2 regions of the Neorhizobium sp. DAR64862/K0K3 genome follow, and region 1 is predicted to be linked to the other one. Evidence: riboswitches for the same ligand, from Rfam matches in the RefSeq annotation. Region 1 holds a riboswitch; the other holds the start of a gene.
The links. A riboswitch is a leader RNA that binds a small molecule or an ion and turns the genes downstream of it on or off. The one in region 1 is predicted to bind thiamine pyrophosphate.
Positions count from the first base shown of each region.

Region 2: another riboswitch for thiamine pyrophosphate. It lies ahead of ACQY1L_RS19145 (ABC transporter permease); the one in region 1 lies ahead of thiB (thiamine ABC transporter substrate binding subunit).

Region 1 is NZ_CP191449.1:3,347,794-3,359,035, forward strand. It holds gene ACQY1L_RS16130 (helicase-related protein) at 1-1,456, shown strand, start outside; gene ACQY1L_RS16135 (RNA-binding S4 domain-containing protein) at 1,461-1,868, shown strand; gene fdxA (ferredoxin FdxA) at 2,051-2,389, shown strand; gene ACQY1L_RS16145 (CarD family transcriptional regulator) at 2,775-3,350, shown strand; gene ACQY1L_RS16150 (RNA polymerase factor sigma-32) at 3,648-4,511, shown strand; gene ACQY1L_RS16155 (M48 family metalloprotease) at 4,619-6,148, opposite strand; gene ACQY1L_RS16160 (ATP-binding cassette domain-containing protein) at 6,347-7,021, opposite strand; gene thiP (thiamine/thiamine pyrophosphate ABC transporter permease ThiP) at 7,014-8,636, opposite strand; gene thiB (thiamine ABC transporter substrate binding subunit) at 8,652-9,689, opposite strand; TPP riboswitch at 9,717-9,824, opposite strand; gene ACQY1L_RS16175 (response regulator) at 9,992-10,465, opposite strand; gene ACQY1L_RS16180 (ABC-F family ATP-binding cassette domain-containing protein) at 10,634-11,242, opposite strand, start outside.
Region 2 is NZ_CP191450.1:494,819-506,060, reverse strand. It holds gene ACQY1L_RS19185 (carbohydrate ABC transporter permease) at 1-685, shown strand, start outside; gene ACQY1L_RS19180 (carbohydrate ABC transporter permease) at 678-1,526, shown strand; gene ACQY1L_RS19175 (ABC transporter ATP-binding protein) at 1,544-2,608, shown strand; gene ACQY1L_RS19170 (hypothetical protein) at 2,753-3,148, shown strand; gene ACQY1L_RS19165 (copper chaperone PCu(A)C) at 3,192-3,689, shown strand; gene ACQY1L_RS19160 (SCO family protein) at 3,689-4,273, shown strand; gene ACQY1L_RS19155 (EAL domain-containing protein) at 4,506-7,049, shown strand; gene ACQY1L_RS19150 (DUF2934 domain-containing protein) at 7,156-7,401, opposite strand; TPP riboswitch at 7,562-7,664, shown strand; gene ACQY1L_RS19145 (ABC transporter permease) at 7,798-8,562, shown strand; gene ACQY1L_RS19140 (ABC transporter substrate-binding protein) at 8,579-9,523, shown strand; gene ACQY1L_RS19135 (hydroxyethylthiazole kinase) at 9,523-10,263, shown strand; gene thiE (thiamine phosphate synthase) at 10,253-10,912, shown strand; gene thiD (bifunctional hydroxymethylpyrimidine kinase/phosphomethylpyrimidine kinase) at 10,909-11,242, shown strand, end outside.

The sequences.
Region 1 (11,242 bases):
CATGCGCCCGCGCCTGATCCTGCTTGCCGACGAGCAGTTGACCGGCAATGCCCGCGAACACGTCGTTGCGCGCATCGAGCGTTTCGTGAACCACCATATCGCGACCGTGCTGAAGCCGCTGGACGATCTGTCGCGCGCTGAAGACCTGCAGGGTCTCGCCAAGGGCCTGGCCTTCCAGCTGGTCGAAAACCTCGGCGTCATGTTCCGGCGCGATGTTGCCGAAGACGTGAAGACGCTCGATCAGGATGCGCGCGCTTCGATGCGCCGCTACGGCATCCGCTTCGGCGCCTACCATGTGTTCATGCCGGCGCTGCTGAAGCCTGCTCCGGCCGAGCTTATCACGCTTCTCTGGGCGCTGAAGAACGACGGCATCGACAAGCCGGGTTACGGCGATCTCATTCCGGCGCTTGCTGCCGGCCGCACATCGGTCGTCGCGGATCCTGCTTTCGAGCGTACCTTCTACAAGCTCGCCGGTTTCCGCTTCCTCGGCAAGCGTGCCGTTCGTATCGACATTCTCGAGCGTCTGGCCGATCTCATCCGTCCGCTGCTGCAGTGGAAGCCGGGCTCCAGCCCGCGTCCAGAAGGCGCCTATGACGGTCGCCGCTTCGTGACGACGACAGCCATGCTGTCGATCCTCGGCGCAACGCCTGACGATATGGAAGAAATTCTGAAAGGCCTCGGCTATCGCGCCGATGCCGTGAAGCCTGAAGAGGCGCAGGCATTCCTGGCTGGCCAGGAGCCAGCTGCGGCTACCCCTGCCACGCCAACGGCTGCAGCAGACGAGGCCGCACCGACTGCCGAAGGCGATCAGGGCGAAGAAACTGAAGCAACCGAAGCTTCCGCTGAGGTTGTGGCGCCTGCTGAGGCTGCTGCTCCTGCAGAAGACGCTGCGAGTGAAGAAGCTGCAGCGCCTGACGTCGCCGCTTCCATGGAAGCTGAAACCGTTGAGGCACCTGCAACGGCCGAGCCGGACGCTCAGGCCGAGACAGCCGCCTCGACTGAAGCTGCCGCTGCCGTCGAACCCGAAGAAGCAAAGCCTGTTCTCCTGTGGCGCCCGGGTGGCGGTCGCGAGAACAGCCAGCGCCAGGGTGGTCGGCCACAGCAGGGTGATCGCCGTGGTAACGGCCAGGGTCAGCGCAATGCCGGTGCTGCCTCAGCAGGCCGCACCCAGGAAGCCCGCCCCCAGGGCGAAGCCGCTCCCAAGGAAGGCCGCCGCGATGGTCGTCGGGATGGCGAGCGCCGTGACGGTGGTCGTCCGAACCGCGACAACAACAACCGTCGTCCTGAAAACCGGGGCGATCGTCCCGAGCGCGGAGATCGTAACGATCGTCCGGACCGTAACAAGGGACCACAGCCCGCTCGCTTTGAGGCCAAGCCACCGCGCAAGGAAAAGCCGATCGATCCGGATTCGCCCTTTGCCAAGCTTGCTGCTCTCAAGGAGCAGATGAAGAAGTAGGCGCATGGTTGAAAAAGAGCTGCATGCAGGTTCGCGACAGCGCATCGACAAGTGGCTCTTTTTCGCGCGAATGGCAAAGTCACGCTCCATCGCGCAGTCGCTGATCCAGTCCAACTGCATCCGGATCAACGGCGCGCTGGTGTCTCAGCCAAGCTATCAGGTCAAGACCGGGGACCGCCTCGACATCAAGCTGGAACGGCGCGATGTCGTTCTGGTCGTCAAGTCCGGGGGTGATCGGCGCGGACCGTTCGAAGAGGCGCGGCTTCTCTACGAAGATCTGACGCCGCCTCCGGAGGAACGCCAGAAGTTGACGGCGTTCGAGCAGGCGCAACGCCTGCCGGGCTCCGGGCGTCCGACGAAGAAGGAAAGGCGGGAGACCGAACGCCTGTTTCCCGAAGCGGGCGAAAACTAGGTTTAGAAAATCCGCCCTCAAGACCCGGTTTTTACGCACGGTTTATTCTTGCGCAGTTGCAGCAAAGGCATTAGGTGACACTCGAAAAGCATGACTTCCTTGAGTGCTGAAGCCTGCCGGCTTTTCGCCTGCCACACCTTTCGTCGGCAGCGTGCCGCAATCTGCGATATTCGGAGTTTCGCATGACATTCGTCGTGACAGACAATTGCATCCGCTGCAAATACACAGACTGTGTCGAAGTATGCCCGGTCGATTGCTTCTACGAAGGTGAGAACTTTCTGGTCATTCACCCGGACGAATGCATCGATTGTGGCGTCTGCGAGCCTGAATGTCCGGCTGAGGCCATCAAGCCTGACACGGAACCAGGTCTCGACAAGTGGCTGAAGGTGAACTCCGACTTCGCGCAGATCTGGCCGAACATCACCGTGAAGCGGGATCCGCTTCCGGAGGCCAAGGAAATGGACGGCGAAGAAGGCAAGTATGAAAAGTATTTCTCGGCAGAGCCAGGTTCCGGCGATTAAACCCGGATGGTGACGGTGCGCCCGTCACCCGCTCGAATCAGCTGTCTTTTGGTTGGGCACTGTCCGACTGTCACGCGGCTTGCAAGAATAAAAGCAAATTATTGATTTCCGCACTTTTTTGTGGTAGAGCTTACTCACTGTTCCACAAGGTGGCACTCGCGTGCCCGAAAAACATCACGAAAGAAACAGATCGCTCCCCGCGTTCCCCGTGACATTGCAACACTTTGATGTTGTCGTCGCCGTTTCGCGAGTTGGTCTGTTTTTGCGCGCGTTGTCGGATCAGTATGGAGTGACCCGACGGTTTCCCCCGTCTCATCCGGGCCTGACAGACCCGGTTTCCCCAGACCCGATAAAACGGGTGAGTCAAAGGGAGTTTGTGAATCGAATGACGACCCAACTGAAAAAGAATTCTCCCGCACGCCAGGGCTTTAGAACTGGTGAATCGATTGTTTATCCTGCGCATGGCGTCGGCACGATCACCTCTATCGAAGAACAGGAAGTCGCGGGCATGAAGCTCGAGCTTTTCGTGATCGATTTTGAAAAGGACAAAATGCGCCTGAAGGTTCCGGTCGCCAAGGCCTTGAGCATCGGCATGCGCAAGCTCTCCGAGACGGATTTCGTCGAACGTGCACTGAAGGTGGTCCAGGGCAAGGCCCGCGTGAAGCGCACGATGTGGTCGCGTCGCGCACAGGAATATGATGCCAAGATCAATTCCGGTGATCTGATTTCCATTGCAGAAGTGGTGCGCGATCTTTTCCGCGCCGAGAACCAGCCCGAGCAGTCTTATTCCGAGCGTCAGCTGTATGAAGCGGCGCTGGATCGCATGGCGCGCGAAATTGCCGCCGTCAACAAGATGTCCGATACGGAAGCTGTTCGCCTGATCGAGGTCAACCTTGCCAAGGGTCCCAAGCGCGGCAAGACAGTCGAGGAAGATGAAGCTCAGGAAGAAGAAGCAGCCTGATTTTGTCTCTGAAAGACAACACCAAAAACCCGGCCTAGTGCCGGGTTTTTTGTTGGAACCTTTACAACACAAGCGCGTTAACCCGCCGGAACGGCGAATTTAATGCTGCATCGTGCTGCGTGTTCTCCGTCCTAACCAATAGCGGGGCGATTGCCTAACCGGTCCAAGACCTCCGCGAGACACTTGAGGGACATCGGCAGAAATTCGCAAAAATCAAGGCTGGAATATCGGTAATCCCGCAATTCAGCGTTTTTTTTGGTTCTGCCCTTTGTCGATCACGGCACCACGGAGAACACTATGACAGCCATGTCCGCAGACCGCACAATGATCAAGATAGCGATGTCGGCTCCGTATCTCGCCCGCGAGGAAGAGCGTGATCTGGCAATCCGTTGGAAAGACCGCCAGGATCAGGGCGCTCGAAACCAGATTGCACTCGCCCACATGCGTCTCGTCATCGCGATGGCGTCGAAATTCCGTGGGTTCGGTCTACCCATGAGCGATCTCGTTCAGGAAGGTTATGTGGGATTGCTCGAGGCTGCGGCAAGGTTCGAACCGGCCCGCGATGTCCGCTTTTCCACATACGCCAGCTGGTGGATCCGTGCCTCCATGCAGGACTATATCCTGCGCAACTGGTCGATCGTTCGCGGTGGTACGAGTTCAGCCCAGAAGGCGCTGTTCTTCAATCTGCGCCGCCTGCGCGCAAAACTTGCCCGCGGCGACTCCAACCTCACGGCTCAGGCCATCCATGAGGAAATTGCCGTCGCACTCGGCGTTAGCGTTTCCGACGTGCAGACCATGGATGCCCGCCTCTCCGGCAATGACTCGTCGCTTCAGGCTCCAACGATTTCCGGTGATGCCGACAGTGGCGAACGCCTCGACATGCTGGCCAGCGGCGAACCACTGCCGGACGAACAGGTCTCCGGCATGATCGATGGCGAGCGTCGGCTGAAATGGCTGCAGGGTGCCCTCACAAAGCTCAACGACCGCGAAAAGATGATCATCCGCGCCCGCAGGCTGACGGATGACGGTGCGACGCTGGAAGCGCTTGGCGCCAAGCTCGGCATTTCCAAGGAGCGTGTGCGCCAGATCGAAAGCCGCGCGATCGAGAAGCTGAAGTCGGCACTCGTCACCGCAAATCCGCAGATGGCGCTTGTGTCCTAAACACACTGTGCCCGCGCCGCTCTGGCGGTCGCGACATCTCGACACGATGCTTCAAAGCGCGCAGGCCCTTGAAACGGCCTTCGCGCTTTGAAGCTTTTATACAAGCCTCATTCGGAAATGATTTTGACTTTTTGGCCCGGCGACAATGTCGCGCCGACCGGAATGGCGTTGATCAGCTTGAACAGGTCCAGCTTGCGGTCTGTGCCCATCATCCGGCTTGACAGCGATGCCATCGTATCCTGCGGCCCAACGCTTACGACGCGGACGCGGAGCGGCTTCAGCGACGCGATTTCAGGCTGTGTCATGCGGCGGAAGCTGTTGCGCAGGATTTGTGCGGTCGTGTCGAGTGCGGGACTGCCCTTCGGAACTGCCGTCAGGAACCGGAAGATCTGGTCGTTGACCTTGATCACGGTCACATCGAAATCCCAGCGTTCGGCGGAGGCGCGTGCGGTCGCGGCCGGCAGGCCGTTGACGGTTGTCTCGCGCACGGTTTCCGGCTGAAGCCCTGCCACCCAGCCGCTGGTCAGATAGTTGGGCAAGCTGCTGGTGTCGCCAGCGGCGACGCCGTCGAAACGGATCGCGGTTTCGCCCGGTCCCGTCGCGAGAACCGCTTCCACCTTGTTGTCGATGCGGAAGTCCGGCGGAACGTCGAAGCGTATTCCAAGGCCCCCGTGCAGGAAGGTCTGGCCGCGGACATAACCCTCCTGGGGGCTGTCGCCATAGAGAAGCCCGTCGATGCCGGCGAGGAAATAGTCGCGACCCTTGTCGCCGACGCCTTCCTGGCCGAAATTGCGGGCATGCCGGCGGGCCAGATCGACGCGTTGGGCGGAATTCGGGTGGCTGGACAGGAAGTCCAGGCTCTGGTCGCTGTCGGGATCGACCGCCGAGTAGCGCGCATAGGCTGCCATCGAATCGAGGAAGCGGGCCGCGGCATAGGGGTCGTAGCCGGCTTCGCCGAGCATTCGCACGCCGATCACGTCTGCCTGCAGTTCCTGCTGGCGCGAAAACGCTGCCAGCCGCAGCTTGCCGCGGGCAAGCGCCTGCTTGCCCGCGATGTCGCTCGAGAGAACTTCGGCGACCACCCGGCTGGCGATCACTTCGGCTTCTTCGCGCCGCTGGCGTTCGATGCCGTGGTTGGCGGTCACGTGGCCCATCTCGTGCGACAGCACGGCTGCGACTTCAGAAGCGTCGTTGGCGAGCGCCAGAAGCCCACGCGTGACATAGAGATAGCCGCCGGGCAGGGCGAAGGCATTGATCGCCGGGGAATTGAGAATGGTGATCCGGAAGGACTGCGTCGGATTTTCCGAAACGGCGGTCAGCGCACCGGCAATTCGGGCAACCAGCCGTTCGGTCTTGGCGTCACGATATTCGCCGCCGTAGCTTGCCACGATGCGGGGATGCTCGCGTGCACCCATCTGCGCCCGCGGATCGTTCTTTTGAACTTCGTCGACGATCTGAGGCGAGTCTGATGGAGAAACGTTCGGCGTATAGGCCTGGTCGAACACGGACTGACAGCCTGCGAGTGCTGCACCTGCGAGCAACACGACGGCAAAGCGTCTCCAACTGCGCGGTGCGCTGGTCTGCCCGGTCCTGCCGGGTGTCGCGTCCTCGCGTGTTTTGATCCGTGTCTTCTGCACCGTCAGTCCTGTTCACCTTCGCTTCGTACCGATTTTCGCATCGCATGCACAGATAAAAGAGATAGGTTCAGCCGGCGCGTTTGCAATTGACTTCTGATAAACCAAGGCGATGACATCGCCGCAAGACCAAATTGTGGCACTGCGATAACGTTGGTTTTCGCCTGTCTCTATTCGTGACGACGCTCCGTCGACTGGCCTCTAGCGGGCGTAAGGAATAGCCGTGTTTGCGGCGGAGTTCACGATCGTGCCATCGTCGACGGCGACCACCACATCGGCAAGCTTTTGAACCTCGGCGCGGTCGTGGCTGACGATCACCACCGTATTGCCGGTTTCGCGGTGCAGGTCCAGAAGCAGCGATGCCATCGAAGCCCTGAGTTCGGGATCAAGCGCCGCAAACGGCTCGTCCATCAGCAAAACGGGCCTCTTTCGCACCAGTACCCGCGCGAAGGCCGCGCGTTGCCGCTCGCCGCCGGACAGCGTTCCCGGTTTGCGCGTCTCGAAGCCGGCAAGCCCGACGCGGTCGAGTGAGTGCGATATTCTCATCCTGTCCTCACGCGAAAGCTTCAGGGACGGATCGACGCCGAGACCGATATTGGTGAGGAGGTCGAGATGGGCGAACAGATTGTTGTCCTGGAACACCAGCGAAATCGGCCGCTGAGACGGGTGCGCGTGGGTCACGTCCTCGCCCGCGATCAGGACGCGGCCGGACTCAGGTATCTCGAAGCCCGCGATGAGGTTCAGCAGTGTCGACTTGCCCGAACCCGAGGGGCCGGTCACGGCAGTAATCGCGCCGCCGGTCATGGCAATATCGAAGCTGAACCGTTTGCTGCCGAGTTGCAGCGCGATCTTTTCCAGGCGGATGCTGTCAGCCATCGTATTCCCTTCGGCGGCTCAGACTTCCGAGGATCGTCAGCGCCAGACATATCACGCCTAAAAGCAGGGCAAGCCCGTCGGCGTCGTTGGTCCGGTAGCTGGATAGTCTGCTGTAGACGAGCCAAGGCAGGGTCGTTAGTTCCGAGGATCCGAACAGTGCCACAGCACCAAGGTCGCCGAGCGAGAGCGCCATGGCAAACGACAGTGCCGTAAGGATTGGACCGATCAGGAAGGGCAGGTCGATCCGCCGCAGTCTCGAAAAACCTGAAACGCCGAGGCTCGCTGTCAGCCGTGCCGTCTGACGCCGATGATCCTCGATTGCCGGTTCCAGCACCCGCATCACGAAGGGCAGCGCCATCAGCATGTTGATGGCAGCGACCAGTGCCGGGGCGAAGCGCGAGACATCCCCGAAAGGTCGAAGCAGCAGGAACCATCCTGTCCCGATCACCACCGGCGGCACCAGCAGCACCAGCGACGACGTCGCGCCGAGCATCGCCGCCAGTCCACGCGCCGGGATGCCGGGATGGCGGAGGTCTCTTATGGCAATGCGCGCATGGATGATCGCCAATGCAACGCTGACGGCCAGCAGCCCGGACAAGAGCGCGATCGACAGGCTTGTATAGGCCGCGTTGAGGAAGGCGGGGCTTGAGGCCAGCCGCCAGAGATCGGCCTTGATGCCAGCAATGACGATCGAGGCGAGCGGCAGGATGAGGAACAGGGTCGCAGCGAGGATGGTTGAGCCGTCCCACAGCCTTGCGCCCCATGTGCGTCCATCGAAGCGGCGGGTGGCGCGGCCGGCAGTTACATGTGTGCCGTCGGGGGCGGGGAGAAACGCGAGAGCGGCGAGGATCAGGCCCGTCACGGCGATCTGTAGCACCGCCAGTCCGATGGCACGCGGCGGATCGAAATCGAAGCGCAGCGACTGGTAGATCGCCACTTCCAGCGTCGTCGCCGCCGGCCCGCCGCCCAGAATCAGGACCAGCGTGAAACTGGTGGCGCAGAGCATGAAGATCAGCCCGGCAATGCCCGGCACGACCCGGATGAGAGCGGGCCCCTCGATGAAACGGAAGATCGACAACGGCTTCATGCCGAGGCTGGTGGAGAGCAGCCAGTATTCCGCAGGCTGCCGCTCGAGCGCCACGAGAAACAGGCGGGCGGCCAGCGGCAGGTTGAAGAAGACATGGGCGAGGAGAATACCGGTCAGGCCGTAAATGCTGATCGGCTGCTCAAGCCCCAATGTCGAGAGGAAACTATTGACCGCGCCCTGGCGCCCCCAGATGCCGATCAGACCCAGCGCACCGATCAGAACCGGCAGACCCATCGGCAACGCCATCAGCCGCACGATCCAGATACGGCCGATGAAATGCGGCCGTCTTGCCAGTGACAGCGCTACGGGAAGCGCCAGACACACAGAGAACAGGGTCGAGAGCACCGCCTGCCACAGCGTGAACTGCAGGATGCGGCCGGTATAGGCCGTGAACAATTGCCCCTGCGTTTCAGGGGCATCCCAGAGCAGCAGGGCCGAGACCGCGATGCCGACGAAAAGCGCGATCGCGACGAGGCTCAGCACCCCTCCGGAAATCCCCCGTCTTCGCTCGGCAGCGGTCAGCAGCATGCCCGGTTCAGCCGATCAGTTCATGCTCATGGCGTTCAGCCATTCGTCGATCCATGCCTGGCGGTTCTTCGCGACTTCGTCGGATCCCATCAGGAGTGTCTTTTCCGGCATGACCAGCTTGCCGAAAGCGTCGGGCAGCGGCTGCGACGTCTTCGTCACCGGCATCATCCAGTTGGTAGTGGGGATCACGTCCTGAAAACCCTGCGACACCATGAATTTGAGGAAGTCACGGGCGAGATCCTTGTCACGGGCGCCCTTCAGCATGCCGGCCACTTCGATCTGCACGTAATGGCCCTCGGAAAACGCGGCCGCCTGGTAACGGTTCTCGTTCTCCTCCACCATGTGATAGGCAGGCGAGGTCGTATAGGACAGCACCATCGGCACTTCGCCTTTGGTAAACAGGCCGTAGGCTTCCGACCAACCGGGCGTGACGGTCAGGATGCGGCCCTTCAGCTTTGCCCAGGCTTCCGGCGCCTTGTCGCCATAGACTGATTTCATCCACAAAAGCAGGCCGAGGCCGGGTGTCGAGGTGCGCGGATCTTCGATCGCGATCTTCTGCGAAGGATCGCCCTCCACCAGTTCCTTCAGGCTCTTCGGCGGGTTCTTGATGGTTTTCGTGTCGTAGACGACGGCGAAATGACCGTAGTCATAGGGCAGGAACGTATCGTCGGCGTAATTGCCGGGAACGCTGATCCCGCCATTGCCGGAGGATGCCTGCAGTCCATGCGGTTCGAATAGGCCGGTCGCCTTCGCCTCCGAAATCAGGTTGGTGTCGAGCCCGAGCGCGATATCGGCCTTGGTCGTCTCACCCTCCAGCTTCAGCCGGGTCAGAAGTGCGACGCCATCGGCGACAGCCACGAATTCGACCTTGCAGGCGCAGGTCTTTTCGAAAGCCGCCTTCACCTTGGGGCCGGGGCCCCAGTCGGCGGTGAAGCTTTCATAGGTGTAGATGGTCAGCACCTTGTCCTCGGCCCTTGCGGCCGGCGACAGGATGATGGTGGCCGCAGCCACGGTGAGCGATAGCAAGAGTTTGCGCATCAACGCCTCCTTCAAAATCAATCTACAAGGGGAATAGGCGCTGAGCGTGAGCCGTCTAATCCCTCCGCCGGTGTTAGCCGGATCAGGTTCCGCGGGTTGGCTGAAAGCCTCTCAGCCGCACTTTACCGCGCAGCACCCCGTTAGAGCGGGACTAGATGTACCGGTGAAGGAATTGTCTGGCAAGTGGTGTCGAACCGCTGCCGTCTTGCGTTCATGGCCAAGGACCGAGGGGCATCGTGCGATAGCAGTCGCGATAGCAAGAAAGCCGCCCGGGGTGCCGGACGGCTTTCTTGCTAGTAGTTCTTTGGCAACAAGGTTCACGCGTTGAGCGCGTAGCCTGACTGGGAGTCGTTGCGGAATATCTTGAGGTCACGCGGCACGATCGCCATGCCGCCGAGACGGTTGGCGATCGCATAGTCGATCGTCTGCTCTACCACATGCGGCATGACGGGCTTGGTCAGAACGCCGAGCGATCCCTCGACGCCGTCTTTCACGTCTTCCGGATTGGCCGTCATGAAGATGACCGTCAGGCCGTATTCGGCAGCGAGTTCGCGTCCGATTTCCGGACCGGTCCGGCCGTCGGAGAGATTGACGTCGACCAGCGCGATATCGGCGTATGCACCGAGCGACAGGGCGTGCTTGCGGGCGCTGGCAAAGCCTGCAACCTTGAGACCCATGCTCTCGACAGTCTCGGCAACATCAAGCGCGATCAGGAATTCGTCCTCGACGATCAGAACGCGCTGTTCCATTGCATCACTCGCCAGCCGACGACGCATCACATTAGTCAGCATTGGACATTCCTAACCGTTTTGTTTCCATCTGGTCGGCATGTCGGCATTCATACCGCACTACGCATTTCGACCACTTGATGGATGCCGAACGTCACCGGGGAATGTTTGTTCCGGCTCGCGACAAATAAAACGGTGGATATTTATTTGTTAAGTATAGGAATTCTTTAACTATCCTTCAATCTGTTCTCGGAGCATCTCGAGCTCCAGCCATTCTTCTTCCATTTTGGCGACACGATCGCGTAGTTTTGCCGTCTCTGCGGCGAGCTTTGAAAACGCCGACGGGTCTTTGGCGAAGAGTTTGGGATCGGCCATCTTCCGTTCGGATGTAGCGATCTCGTCCTGCGCCTTGGCCATGTCCTTGGGGAGGTTTTCCAGCGCGAACTTCTGCTTGAAGGAGAGCTTGCCCTTTGTCTTGGTCGCAGCCGGAGCAGTGCTGTCCGTTTTCGCCTTTTCCGCCTTATCGGCGCGGCGCTTTTCGTCGGCCATGCCTTTGCGCTGCTGCAGCATGTCGGTATAGCCGCCTGCATATTCGATCCAGCGTCCGTCCGGCGCATCCGGGTCTACCGGAGCGATCGTCGAGGTCACGGTGCGGTCGAGAAAGTCGCGGTCATGGCTGACGAGAATGACGGTGCCGGCATAGCCCGCGACGATTTCCTGCAGCAGGTCGAGCGTCTCGATGTCGAGGTCGTTGGTCGGTTCGTCGAGGATCAGAAGGTTCGACGGCTTTGCCAGCATGCGGGCCAGCATCAGGCGCGCGCGCTCGCCACCGGAGAGGTT
Region 2 (11,242 bases), on a different replicon from region 1:
CGCCGCCTTTTCGACGGCTTTGATCAACAATGGCCTGATCATCGTCGTGTCCCTGCTGCTGCAGGTGCCGCTGGCAATCTGGCTCGCTGTGATGCTCGGCAAGAAAATCAGGGGCGTCGTCGCATTCCGGCTGATCTTCTTTCTACCTTATGTTCTAGCCGATGTGGCCGCCGGCCTCATCTGGCGCTTCGTCTATGACGGCGACTACGGATTGTTCGCCGCAATCGCCGGCTTTCTCGGCGTCGCGACACCCTATGTTCTGGCCGACAGGGATCTTGCGATCTACGCGGTACTGGCCGTCGTCATCTGGAAATATTTCGGCTTCCACATGATGCTGTTCATCGCCGGCCTCCAGTCGATCGACAAGAGCGTCATGGAAGCGGCCGAAATCGACGGTGCCACTGGCTGGCAGAAATTCCGCTACGTCACCCTGCCCTTGCTCGGGTCGACCGTGCGTCTCTCCGTCTTCTTTGCCATCATCGGATCGCTGCAGCTGTTCGACCTGATCATGCCGCTGACCGGCGGCGGTCCGTCGAACTCGACACAGACCATGGTCACCTTTCTCTACACCTACGGCGTCACGCGCATGCAGGTCGGATTGGGAAGCGCCGTCGGCGTCGTCCTGTTCGTCATTTGTGTAACGATCGCCTTCGGTTACAAAAGGATATTCATGCGCAATGACTGACACATCGTCCACAGTCCGCGTGTCCACGGCCACGCGCCTCTATGTCTATGTTTCGCTGTCGCTGGTCGCTGCCGTCGTGCTGGTTCCGCTGGTCACGACGGCGCTAGGCGGCTTCAAGACGCTTGGCGACCTCCGGCTCAATCCGTTCGGGCTGCCCAGCGAATGGGTCTGGTCCAACTACATCGATATCCTGTTCGGCGAGCGCTACTGGCGCCAGATGATGAACTCGCTGATCATCGCCGGTGTCACCGTGTTCCTCACATTGGTCGTCTCGTCGATGGCGGCCTTCTGCTTTGCGCATATCCGCTTCTTCGGCTCAAACCAGTTGCTCAACTACTTTCTGATCGGGCTGATGTTTCCGGCAGCAACGGCAATTCTCCCGCTGTTCATCCGTATTCGCGATCTTGGCCTGCTCGACTCCTATTGGGGCGTGATCCTGCCGCAGGTCGCATTCGGGCTCGGTATGAGCATCCTTCTGTTCCGCAACTATTTCCGCAACCTGCCGGAAGAGCTGTTCCAGGCGGCCTTTGTCGATGGCTGCGGCTATATCCGCTTTTTCTGGTACATATCGCTGCCGCTATCGCGGCCGATCGTTGCCACGGTCGGCATCGTCACCTTCGTTAGCAGCTGGAACAGCTACATCCTGCCGCTGATCATGCTGAATACCGAAAGCAAATATCCGTGGCCTCTCGGCATCATGGTCTATCGCGGCGAGTTCGGCACCGACTGGCAACTGGTGCTTGCCTTTATCACGCTCACCATCCTGCCGACGATCATCGTCTTCTTCCTGGCCCAGAAACACATCATCGCAGGCCTCACCGCCGGCGCCGTAAAGTCTTGAATTGAAGGATTAGCATCATGGCATCGGTTGGCCTTACAAACGTTCGCAAGAGCTACGGCGCGCTCCAGGTGGTCCACGATATCTCGCTGTCGGTCGATGACGGCGAATTCATCGCCCTGGTTGGGCCGTCGGGCTGCGGAAAGTCGACGCTGCTGCGCATGATCGCGGGGCTTGAAGACATCAGCGACGGCGAAGTCACGATCGGCGGCACGGTGGTCAATGCCATGACGCCGCGGGAACGCAACATTGCCATGGTGTTCCAGTCCTACGCACTCTACCCGCACATGACGGTCGGCGAGAACATGGGCTTCAACCTCAAGCTTGCCGGTGTCACCAAGCCTGACATCGCCACCCGCGTCGGAGAAGCAGCCCGCATGCTGGCGCTCGAAGATCTTCTGGACCGCAAGCCCAGCCAGCTTTCCGGCGGGCAACGACAGCGCGTCGCGATGGGACGGGCGATCGTGCGCGATCCAGCCGTGTTTCTGTTCGACGAGCCCCTCTCCAACCTCGACGCCAAACTTCGCGTCCAGATGCGCACCGAGATCAAGGCGTTGCACCAGAAGGTCGGCACGACGTCCATCTACGTGACGCATGACCAGATCGAGGCGATGACCCTTGCCGACCGGATCGTCGTTCTCAACGCCGGCCGCATCGAGCAGGTCGGCACGCCGATGGAGCTCTACCGGACACCCGCCAACCTCTTCGTCGCGGGCTTCATCGGCTCACCCGCGATGAACCTTCTCGACGGCACGATCGACGGCGAAAACGACAGGCCGGTCGTTCGTCTGGCGGAAGGATCCGCAATCGACATTTCGCCGCTGCGCAAGGTCCGTCGCGGCCAGAGCGTCAAGCTTGGGCTCCGCCCGGAACACCTGACGGCCGGTGGCGACAATATCGGTGGCGAAACGCTGCTCGTCGAACCCACGGGCGCGCAAACACACGTCCTGTTCGAATTTGCCGGTCAGCAGATGACAGCGATCGTCGACGGAGATCATCCTGTCCGACACGGGACTCAGTTTCGCGCCGGCATCGACAAAAACCTTGTCTACGTCTTCGACCGGGAAAGCGGCGTGAGCCTCTAACGCCGATTCAGCGCTGCACGTGATCGGGAGGGTCGTCTGCCCGCTCGGCTCACCTGCGTCACAATGTCCTTGTGGTTGCAACTCATTGCATGGGTTGCCGTAACTCATTATGAGCTTGGGCTGCACGATGAGCTGATAGGCGAGATGATCCGGCGTTTTGGGCAGATTAGACAGGTAGGGTTGCGCATTCTCTGCAGCCTTGCGTTTCTGTTGCTCGGATTTGCCAATTCCCATCCGACCGCCAATGCGCGCTCGATCGAGACCATCGCGATTGCGTCCTACATCCTCCCGGACGGAAGTCTGCCTGTTCTTTGCCTTCCCTCAAAAGCCGGGAAAACGCAGCACCATAAAGGTGAAAGCAAGATCTCCTGCGACGGCTGCCGGCATGTGACGGCATCAATACTGCCACTGCCGACAGATACGTTGGGTGCGCCGATCCTGCGCGAGATCGTTCACGCCCATTCCGGAACCGACGAGAGCCCTCCTCGGTTCGTCCTGCTGACTGGCACCTCGGCCAGAGGGCCTCCTGTTCGTAGCTGATGAGAAAGCAAAACCAATTCTGCTACGTCAAAGGCGAATACCCATGTCGACAATCCGAGCGAAATTTCTTGTAGCGGCCGTGGCATTGATGCTGCCCAGCACCGCATCTTCCCAGCACATGCATGCACCCGGGACCGGCGATATCACGATCGAATCCGCCTATTCCCGCGCCATGCTGCCGGTGGCAAAGGTCGGAGGGGGTTACCTGACGATCAACAACGCCGGCGCGGCCGATCGGCTTGTCGGAGCAAAGTCGGATCGTGCCGAAGAAGTCCAGATCCACGAGATGAAGATGACCGGCGCCGTGATGGAAATGCGGGAACTGGACAAGGGCATCCCCGTGCCGGCCAAGTCTACCGTCAAGCTGGAACCCGGTGGCTATCATCTCATGTTCACGAATGTCTCTAGACCTTTCAAGGAGGGCGAGACGCTGGCGGTCACGCTGATCTTCGAAAAGGCCGGGCCGATCGAGGTCGAGTTTGCCGTCGGACCGTTTGCCGGCGCGCAGAAGCCTCATGCCGCACACGGAGGTCACGACTGATGACGAAGAACCCGTTCATGCTGGTTGCCACAACGATCTCGGCAATTTTCATCACTGTCCTCGTCGGAATCCTCTTCTTCACGTTCAAGGATGAGCCAAGAAACACCACATTCAATACCGCGTTTTCTCTGATCAACGATCGGGGAGAAGCAATCGATCAGTCGATCTTCAAGGGCAACCCGTCACTGGTCTATTTCGGCTACACGCATTGCCCGGAAGCCTGCCCGACGACGCTTTATGAAGTTGCTGGATACCTCAAGGAACTGGGTGAAGATGGCCTGCCGATCAAAAGCTACCTGTTCACGGTCGATCCGGAACGGGACACTCCTGACATTATGAACGGCTATGTCACCGCGTTTTCCGACCGGATCACGGGGGTGACCGGAACGCCTGAAGAGATCCGGCGGGTGGTCGCCGGATGGCGCGCATTTGCGGAAAAGAAGCCGAACAAGAGTGGCGGTTATTCCATGAGCCACACGATGGATCTGTTCCTGATCGGTGCGGATGGCCGGTTGAAGGGGCTCATTCCCTATGGCTCGGATCCCGACGTCGCCATCAGCAAGATCCGCAGCGCGCTCCTGTAGTCTCACGAGCGGAGTCATAGCTCATGGCGGCCATCGAACCAACGTAGGTGCCGACAGATACGCATCGGTTCTTAAATTAAGCCATGCTAATCTATTCTTAAGCGGTCTCTGACATTGCTTTTCCGCAAGTGTGGAAAGTGCCATGATCTCTGGTCGACAAATCGGTCCGGCAAATCGGAAATCTGCACAGCAGGTTTTGACGAAAGGACCCGCGTCCGCCAAGGACAGCATTTTGTCGAAGCGACGACTTTCCGAAGCCCTCTCAACCGATGCGATCTGGCCGGCATTTCAGCCGCTTGTCGATCTGCAGAGCGGTGCGATCATCGGCTTTGAGGTTCTTGCGCGTTGGACCGATTCTGAAGCAGGTGCCATCGCACCTTCAGATTTCATTCCGTTCGCAGAAACCAGCAATCTGATTGGCGCTTTGACGCAAAAGATCGTCCAGGATGCCTGTCGCAAAGCTGCAAGCTGGAGGGGAGACTTTGTCCTCGCGATCAACCTGTCGCCGACGCAGTTTCAGGACCCAGACCTCTTCCACTTTCTGGCTTCGATAATCTCGGAAACCGGGTTTCCGATGAACCGGATCCATATCGAAATGACGGAAAGCGCACTGCTCGATGACGATACAGTCGTCCGGGAAAACATTGCATCGCTCAAGTCTGCCGGCATGGGCATCTCCCTCGACGACTTCGGGACCGGCTTTGCCAGCCTGACGCGGCTTCACGCGTTCCCCTTCGACAAACTGAAGATCGACACAAGCTTCGTGCGCTCCATGCAGCATGACAGCGGCAGCCGGAAAATCGTCGCCTCGGTCATTGGGCTGGGGCAAAGCCTTGGCATGACGGTTGTTGCCGAAGGCGTTGAAACCGAAGAACAAGCAGAAATGCTGAAGCGTCTTGGTTGCGACGTTGGACAGGGGTGGCTGTTTGGCAGACCTGTCGACGGTGATGCGACAGAACGGCTTCTCGCTGTCAGCAAGCAGAAGCCACTCACGGAACGCCGCGGAACCGGCTCGCTGTTCCAGCGGGTCCATCAACTGGAAACGCTCTATGAGGCGGCACCGGTCGGTCTCTGCTTTCTCGATTCAGACTTGCGCCATGTCAGTGTAAACAATCGGTTCGCTGCAATGCTGGGATTAACGCCCGAGCAGATGATCGGGCTCACCGTTCACAGTTTCATGCCGGCACGAGAGGCGCGCCGGGTCACCAAAGATCTTCAGCGAGTCCTTGCGGGCGAGCCTTTGATTGTGGACGAATATCGTCCGCCCGGAAGTGAGAACATTCTCCTCGTGGTGAACCAGCGGGTCGATGACGACGCCGGCGAGCCGATCGGCATTTCGGTCACGGCGATCGATGTTACCGGTCACAAGTCGATGGAAAAGGCGCTGACCGAGACGGAAGACCACGCACGATGGTCGATCGAACTCAGCCCCAACATTCCCTGGTCGAGCGATGCCGAAGGCATTGTCAATTTCATGGGGCCAACGCCAGACCCGACGATGTCCAGGATGCGTGACCGGATCGCGGACTGGTACGGTCGGATGCATCCGGACGACAGTTTGCGGGTTCGACGGGAATGGCTTGGATGGCTGCCATCCGGCGACCCCTTTGAAACCAGGTTTCGCATGCGTCTGCACGACGACAGCTGGCGATGGATGGTCAGTCGAGCAAAGCCTCATCGCGATGCGACCGGCAAGATCGTGAAATGGTACGGCACCATCACCGAGATCGTGCCCACGGAGGTCCCGCTGGACGGGAAAGTATCCGTGAAGGCTCCTCATGTCTGGCATGATCCGGACCAGGCTGATGTCCTGCCGACGCAACACTTGATCTCGATGCTGATGAGGATGTTTGAGTCCGCGCCCATTGCCATGGCCATCACGACGAGCGACACGAAAACCTCGAGCTACGTCAAAGTCAACGATGCCTATCTGAAGCTCACCGGCCTGAAATGGGACGAGATCAACGGAAAGAAGCTGATTTCCGAGGGTGCCGCGATCGACAATCCCGCCCGCGACAGACGGCACCGGCTGTTGCGCGAGGACGGCGCCTACGAGCTCGAAGATGTTGAGATTGCTCATTCGGATGGTACGATCATCCCAACCCTGATTTCTGCGCAACGCACGATCGTCGATGGCGTTTCATTCGATGTGGAGGTCATTGTCGATGTGTCTGCCCGTGTCAGGCAGCAGCGCGCTATCGAAAGCGCTCTGAAAACCTCCGCGCAGACCGATGCCCTGTCAGGACTCCCAAACCGAGCCTGTTTTGATGAGGTTGTTGCCGGAGAGGTTGCCCGCAACCTGCTCAATGACAGAAAGCTCGCCATCGCCTACATCGATCTCAACGGCTTCAAGATCGTCAACGACAGTCTGGGGCATTCCGCAGGCGACGAAGTCCTGCGAACGATCTCGGCGAGACTTCGCGAAAGTTTCCGAGCGACGGATTTCATCGCCAGGGTCGGAGGAGACGAGTTTGCTATTCTTCTCGACATGGATCGCAAGTTTGCGGGCGATATGCAGACCCATATTCAGGAAACGATGGAAAGGGTGTTCAAGCCGATCCCCATCGATGGCCAGGTGACATTCACGGGTGCCGCGGTCGGCGTTACGTTCCTAAAGGCCGAAGACACGCCGCAAACTTATGTCAAACGCGCTGACGACTATATGTATCTGGCGAAAGCCACCGGAAAACGGGTGGCCGTCGTGTGTTTCGGTCAGGTTCTCGATCCCCCGACGACGCATAAAGTGGACCGGACGAACGGTGTTCGCGACGGCTGAAGTGTGTCGACGGCCGAACTATCGGCAGCCGATATTTCGAGGTGTTGTGCCAAGCCCTTTCGTGCAGGGCAGGTCTGATACCTATCCAGACTGCCGCTGGTCGTCGTCAGTCCGGCGCGACTGACGACGGAGGCCGGATTGTGGCGGCATCGTCGGCCGCTGCATCGTTCTCTCCACCAAACGCGGCATCAGCCTGCTGGTTGACCTTGGTTACATCGTCGCTTTCCTGATCCGACATGTCGGCTGGATGCTCGGAACGCTTCCAGTGATCGTCATGGGACCCTTCAGGACGGCCTTCTTCCTCCCACAGTCTGTAGGCCCGTTCGCGCTGTTCCTGTTCTCTATCGGTCATGGTTGCTCCTCCTAAGTTGCGAAGACATAACCAGCGGACGGGCCCCGGGTTTCCGGGAGGCGGATGACATACAATAAAATTTTTGTCAGCTCGCCGCGCAGGCTCTGCCGGACAGCGATCGCAAGCGATTGACAAAGGCCGTTTCTTTGTCCAACCTTAGCGTCATTCCGAGGGGAGCATCGAACGGTGCTGAGATGGCGGTGAGCCGGACCCTTGAACCTGATCCGGGTCATACCGGCGTAGGAACGGAAACGGCGCAATACCGCACCTCTTTCTTATTCTCCGCTCGCCTGGATCTCCATGATGTCAAGGTCAGGAGATCAGCCATGCTTACGCTCTCGAGAAATTCCCGAATAGGACGAATGCGGTTCGACGGTTTCACGCCGCGGCACTGACATGCAATCCCGGTTCGCAGCCCTCGGGCTTTTTCTGCTGCTGGTAGGCTGGCAGATAGCCGTTCAGGTCTTTTCGCCGCCACACTATTTTTTGCCGTCACCGCTCGCGGTGGTGCAGGCATTGGTGCGTCAGAGCAGCTTCCTCGCTCATCATACCGCTGTCACCATCACCGAGATTTTTGCAGGTCTCGTCGCCGGCAGCATCTTCGGTGCGGCGGTCGCGTTTCTCGTTGTGGCATTCCCGCGCACCGGCAGGCTTGTCTGGCCGATCATTCTTATCCTGCAGACCTTTCCGGTCTTCGTGCTGGCACCCATCCTGGTGCTCTGGCTCGGTTTCGGCATGGCGTCGAAAGTGATGATGACGACGCTCGTCATCTTCTTCCCGGTCGCCTCCGCCTTCGCAGATGGCCTGAGGCGGACGGAACCGGCGATCCTGGAAGCCGCCGCGCTGACAAGAGCGACGCCCTGGCAGATCCTTGTGAGGCTCAGAACACCGCTTGCGCTGCCGGCGCTCGTGTCCGGTCTGCGCGTCGCCGTGCCGCTCGCGCCGCTGGGTGCCGTGATCGGCGAATGGGTCGGGGCTTCAGCCGGGCTCGGCTTCGTCATGGTTCAGGCGAACGCCCGCATGCAGACCGACACCGTGTTCGCAGCCATGACCATCCTGGCCCTGACCAGCGTCGCGCTGCGCCTCGGTTTCGACCGTCTCGTAAAGGGACGCCCCCATTGGGCAATCGAGACCGAACCACAGACACAGTTATCATCGTGAGGAGAGACGACCACCCATGAAACGCATGTTTCTGGCCTTTGCCATTGCCCTATCCGTGAGCATGACTGCGTCCGCCACCCAGGCGGCAGAAAAGCTCACCGTCATGCTTGAATGGTTCGTGAACCCGGACCATGCGCCGCTCGTGATTGCCGCCCAGAACGGCTATTTCGAAGACGCCGGCCTCGATGTCGAGCTGGTGCCTCCCGCCGACCCGTCGACGGTGCCTCGCCTCGTTGCCGCCGGCCAGGCCGATATCGGCATCCACTACCAACCGAACCTCTATCTCGATCGTGCAGCCGGCCTGCCGCTCAAGCGAATCGGTACCCTCGTCGAAACGCCCTTGAATACGGTGACGGTTCTCGCCGATGGCCCGATCAAGAGCCTCAAGGACCTGCGCGGCAAGAAGGTCGGCTTTTCCGTCACGGGTTTCGAAGACGCGATGCTGAAGCGCATGCTCGAGGGAGAAGGCGTTGCACTTACCGAGGTCGAACTGATCAACGTCAATTTCGCCCTCTCGCCATCGCTGATCGGCGGCAAGGTCGACGCCACGCTCGGCGGCTTCAGAAACTTCGAACTGACGCAGATGCGGATCGAAGGGCACGAGGGCCGTTCCTTCTTTCCGGAAGAACACGGCGTCCCCGTTTATGACGAGCTGATCTTCATCACGCGCGACGGGCTGGCGACAGATCCTCGCCTGCCCCGCTTTCTCGAAGCCGTCGAGAAGGCTGCAATCTTCCTGACCAATCACCCCGATGATGCCTGGAAACTGTTCATCAAGACCTATCCCAACCTCGACGACCCGCTCAATCGTCAGGCGTTCACCGACACGCTGCCGCGTTTCGCCAAACGGCCTGCAGCGCTGGATCGGGGTCGCTACCAGCGCTTCGGTGAGTTCATGGCCGCGAGCGGCCTCATTCCGCAGGCGCCGCCGGTCGAAGATCTAGCGATCGAAATCCGGTGATGACAATGAACAATTCCCCGACGCCGCAACAGGCCGGCGATCGCCTGGCACGTGTGCGGGCCCGGCGCCCACGCGTCCATTGTCTGATGAACACGGTGGTGCAGAAATTCGTCGCCGATGGTCTCACCGCGATCGGCGCCATTCCGTCGATGAGCTCCTCCCCGGATGAAATCGTCGGTTTCGTCTCGAAAGCGGATGTCCTCGTCGTCAATCTCGGTACACTGGATGCAGACCGTCGCAAGGTCATCGACCTGGCCGTCGATGTTGCAATTGATCAGGGGAAACCATGGATCCTCGATCCCGTGCATAGCGATTATTCCCCGGTCCGGCTTGAGTTTGCAAAGACATTGATCGCCCGCGGGCCGACGGCCCTTCGCGGCAATAGCGCAGAGATGGCGCTGTTCGGAGACATAGGCGAAAAACTGACAATCGAGACCGGTGCTCACGACCGGCTGACCGATGGCACACGCACCGTCACTGTCCGCAACGGCCATAGATGGATGGCGGATGTCACCGGGACCGGGTGCCTTTCAGGCGGCATCATCGCTGCCTTTCTTGCCATCGAACCGGATGCACTGGCTGCGGCCGCTGCGGCCTTGGCGACGACCGGTGTTGCAGCCGAACAGGCCGCCGAGCACGCGCGCGGCCCCGGCAGTTTCGCCGTTGCTTTCCTGGATGCGCTGTCAGCGCTCACGGCCGAAGAGCTCAGTTTGCACGGAAGGATCGACCATGAAACTTGACTACCGACTGAACCCGATCGTCGATGCCGGTCTTTCCGATATCGGCGATCTCGTGGATCTCGCAGCAATCGCCGCTCGAAACGGCGCGACGCTGATCCAGTACCGCGACAAGACCGCCTCCACCCGGCAGATGATCGACATGGCGATAAGCATCAAGGCTGCCCTCGAAGGCACCGGCGTGCCGCTGGTGGTCAACGACCGTGTCGATGTGGCGCTCGCTTCAGGCGCTGACGGCGTGCATCTGGGTGCTGACGACATGGATGCGGGGACTGCACGGCGGCTGCTCGGCCCCGACGCCATCATCGGTCTCACCGTCAAGACACGTGCCGATGCGGAACGCGCCGGACGAGCGCAGGCCAGCTATGCCTGTGTCGGCGGAGTGTTCGAGACCCTGTCGAAACAGAACCCCGATCCTCCGGTCGGCTTTGAGGGCTTTCGGGATCTGCGGGAGCGGTTGCGACAACTAGATCCGACCCTCCCGGTCGGCGCCATCGCGGGCATCGGGCTGGAGCAGGTGCGAAGCGTCATCGACGCCGGTGCTGACGGTGTCGCGGTCATTTCGGCAATCTTCCGGGCACCGGACCCTGCAGACGCCTGCCGCAGTTTTCGGCGCCTTGTCGATGATGCCTTGAGCGAGGGTAAGCAATGACATCAGTTGCCATGACGATTGCCGGTTCCGACAGCGGTGGCGGCGCCGGCATTCAGGCCGATATCAAGACATTCTCCGCCCTCGACGTCTTCGCCACCAGCGTCATCACGGCGGTGACCGCCCAGAACACGCGGGGCGTAAGCGCCGTCGAGGACATCTCGCCGACAATGATCCGGGAGCAGATGCGCGCAGTGCTTGCCGATATCGGGGTGCATGCGATCAAGATCGGCATGGTGTCCCGCTGCGAAACAATCCTCGCGGTTGCCGAGGGTCTGGCGGACTATCGCGGTCCCGTCGTCCTCGATCCCGTCATGGTCGCGACCTCTGGAG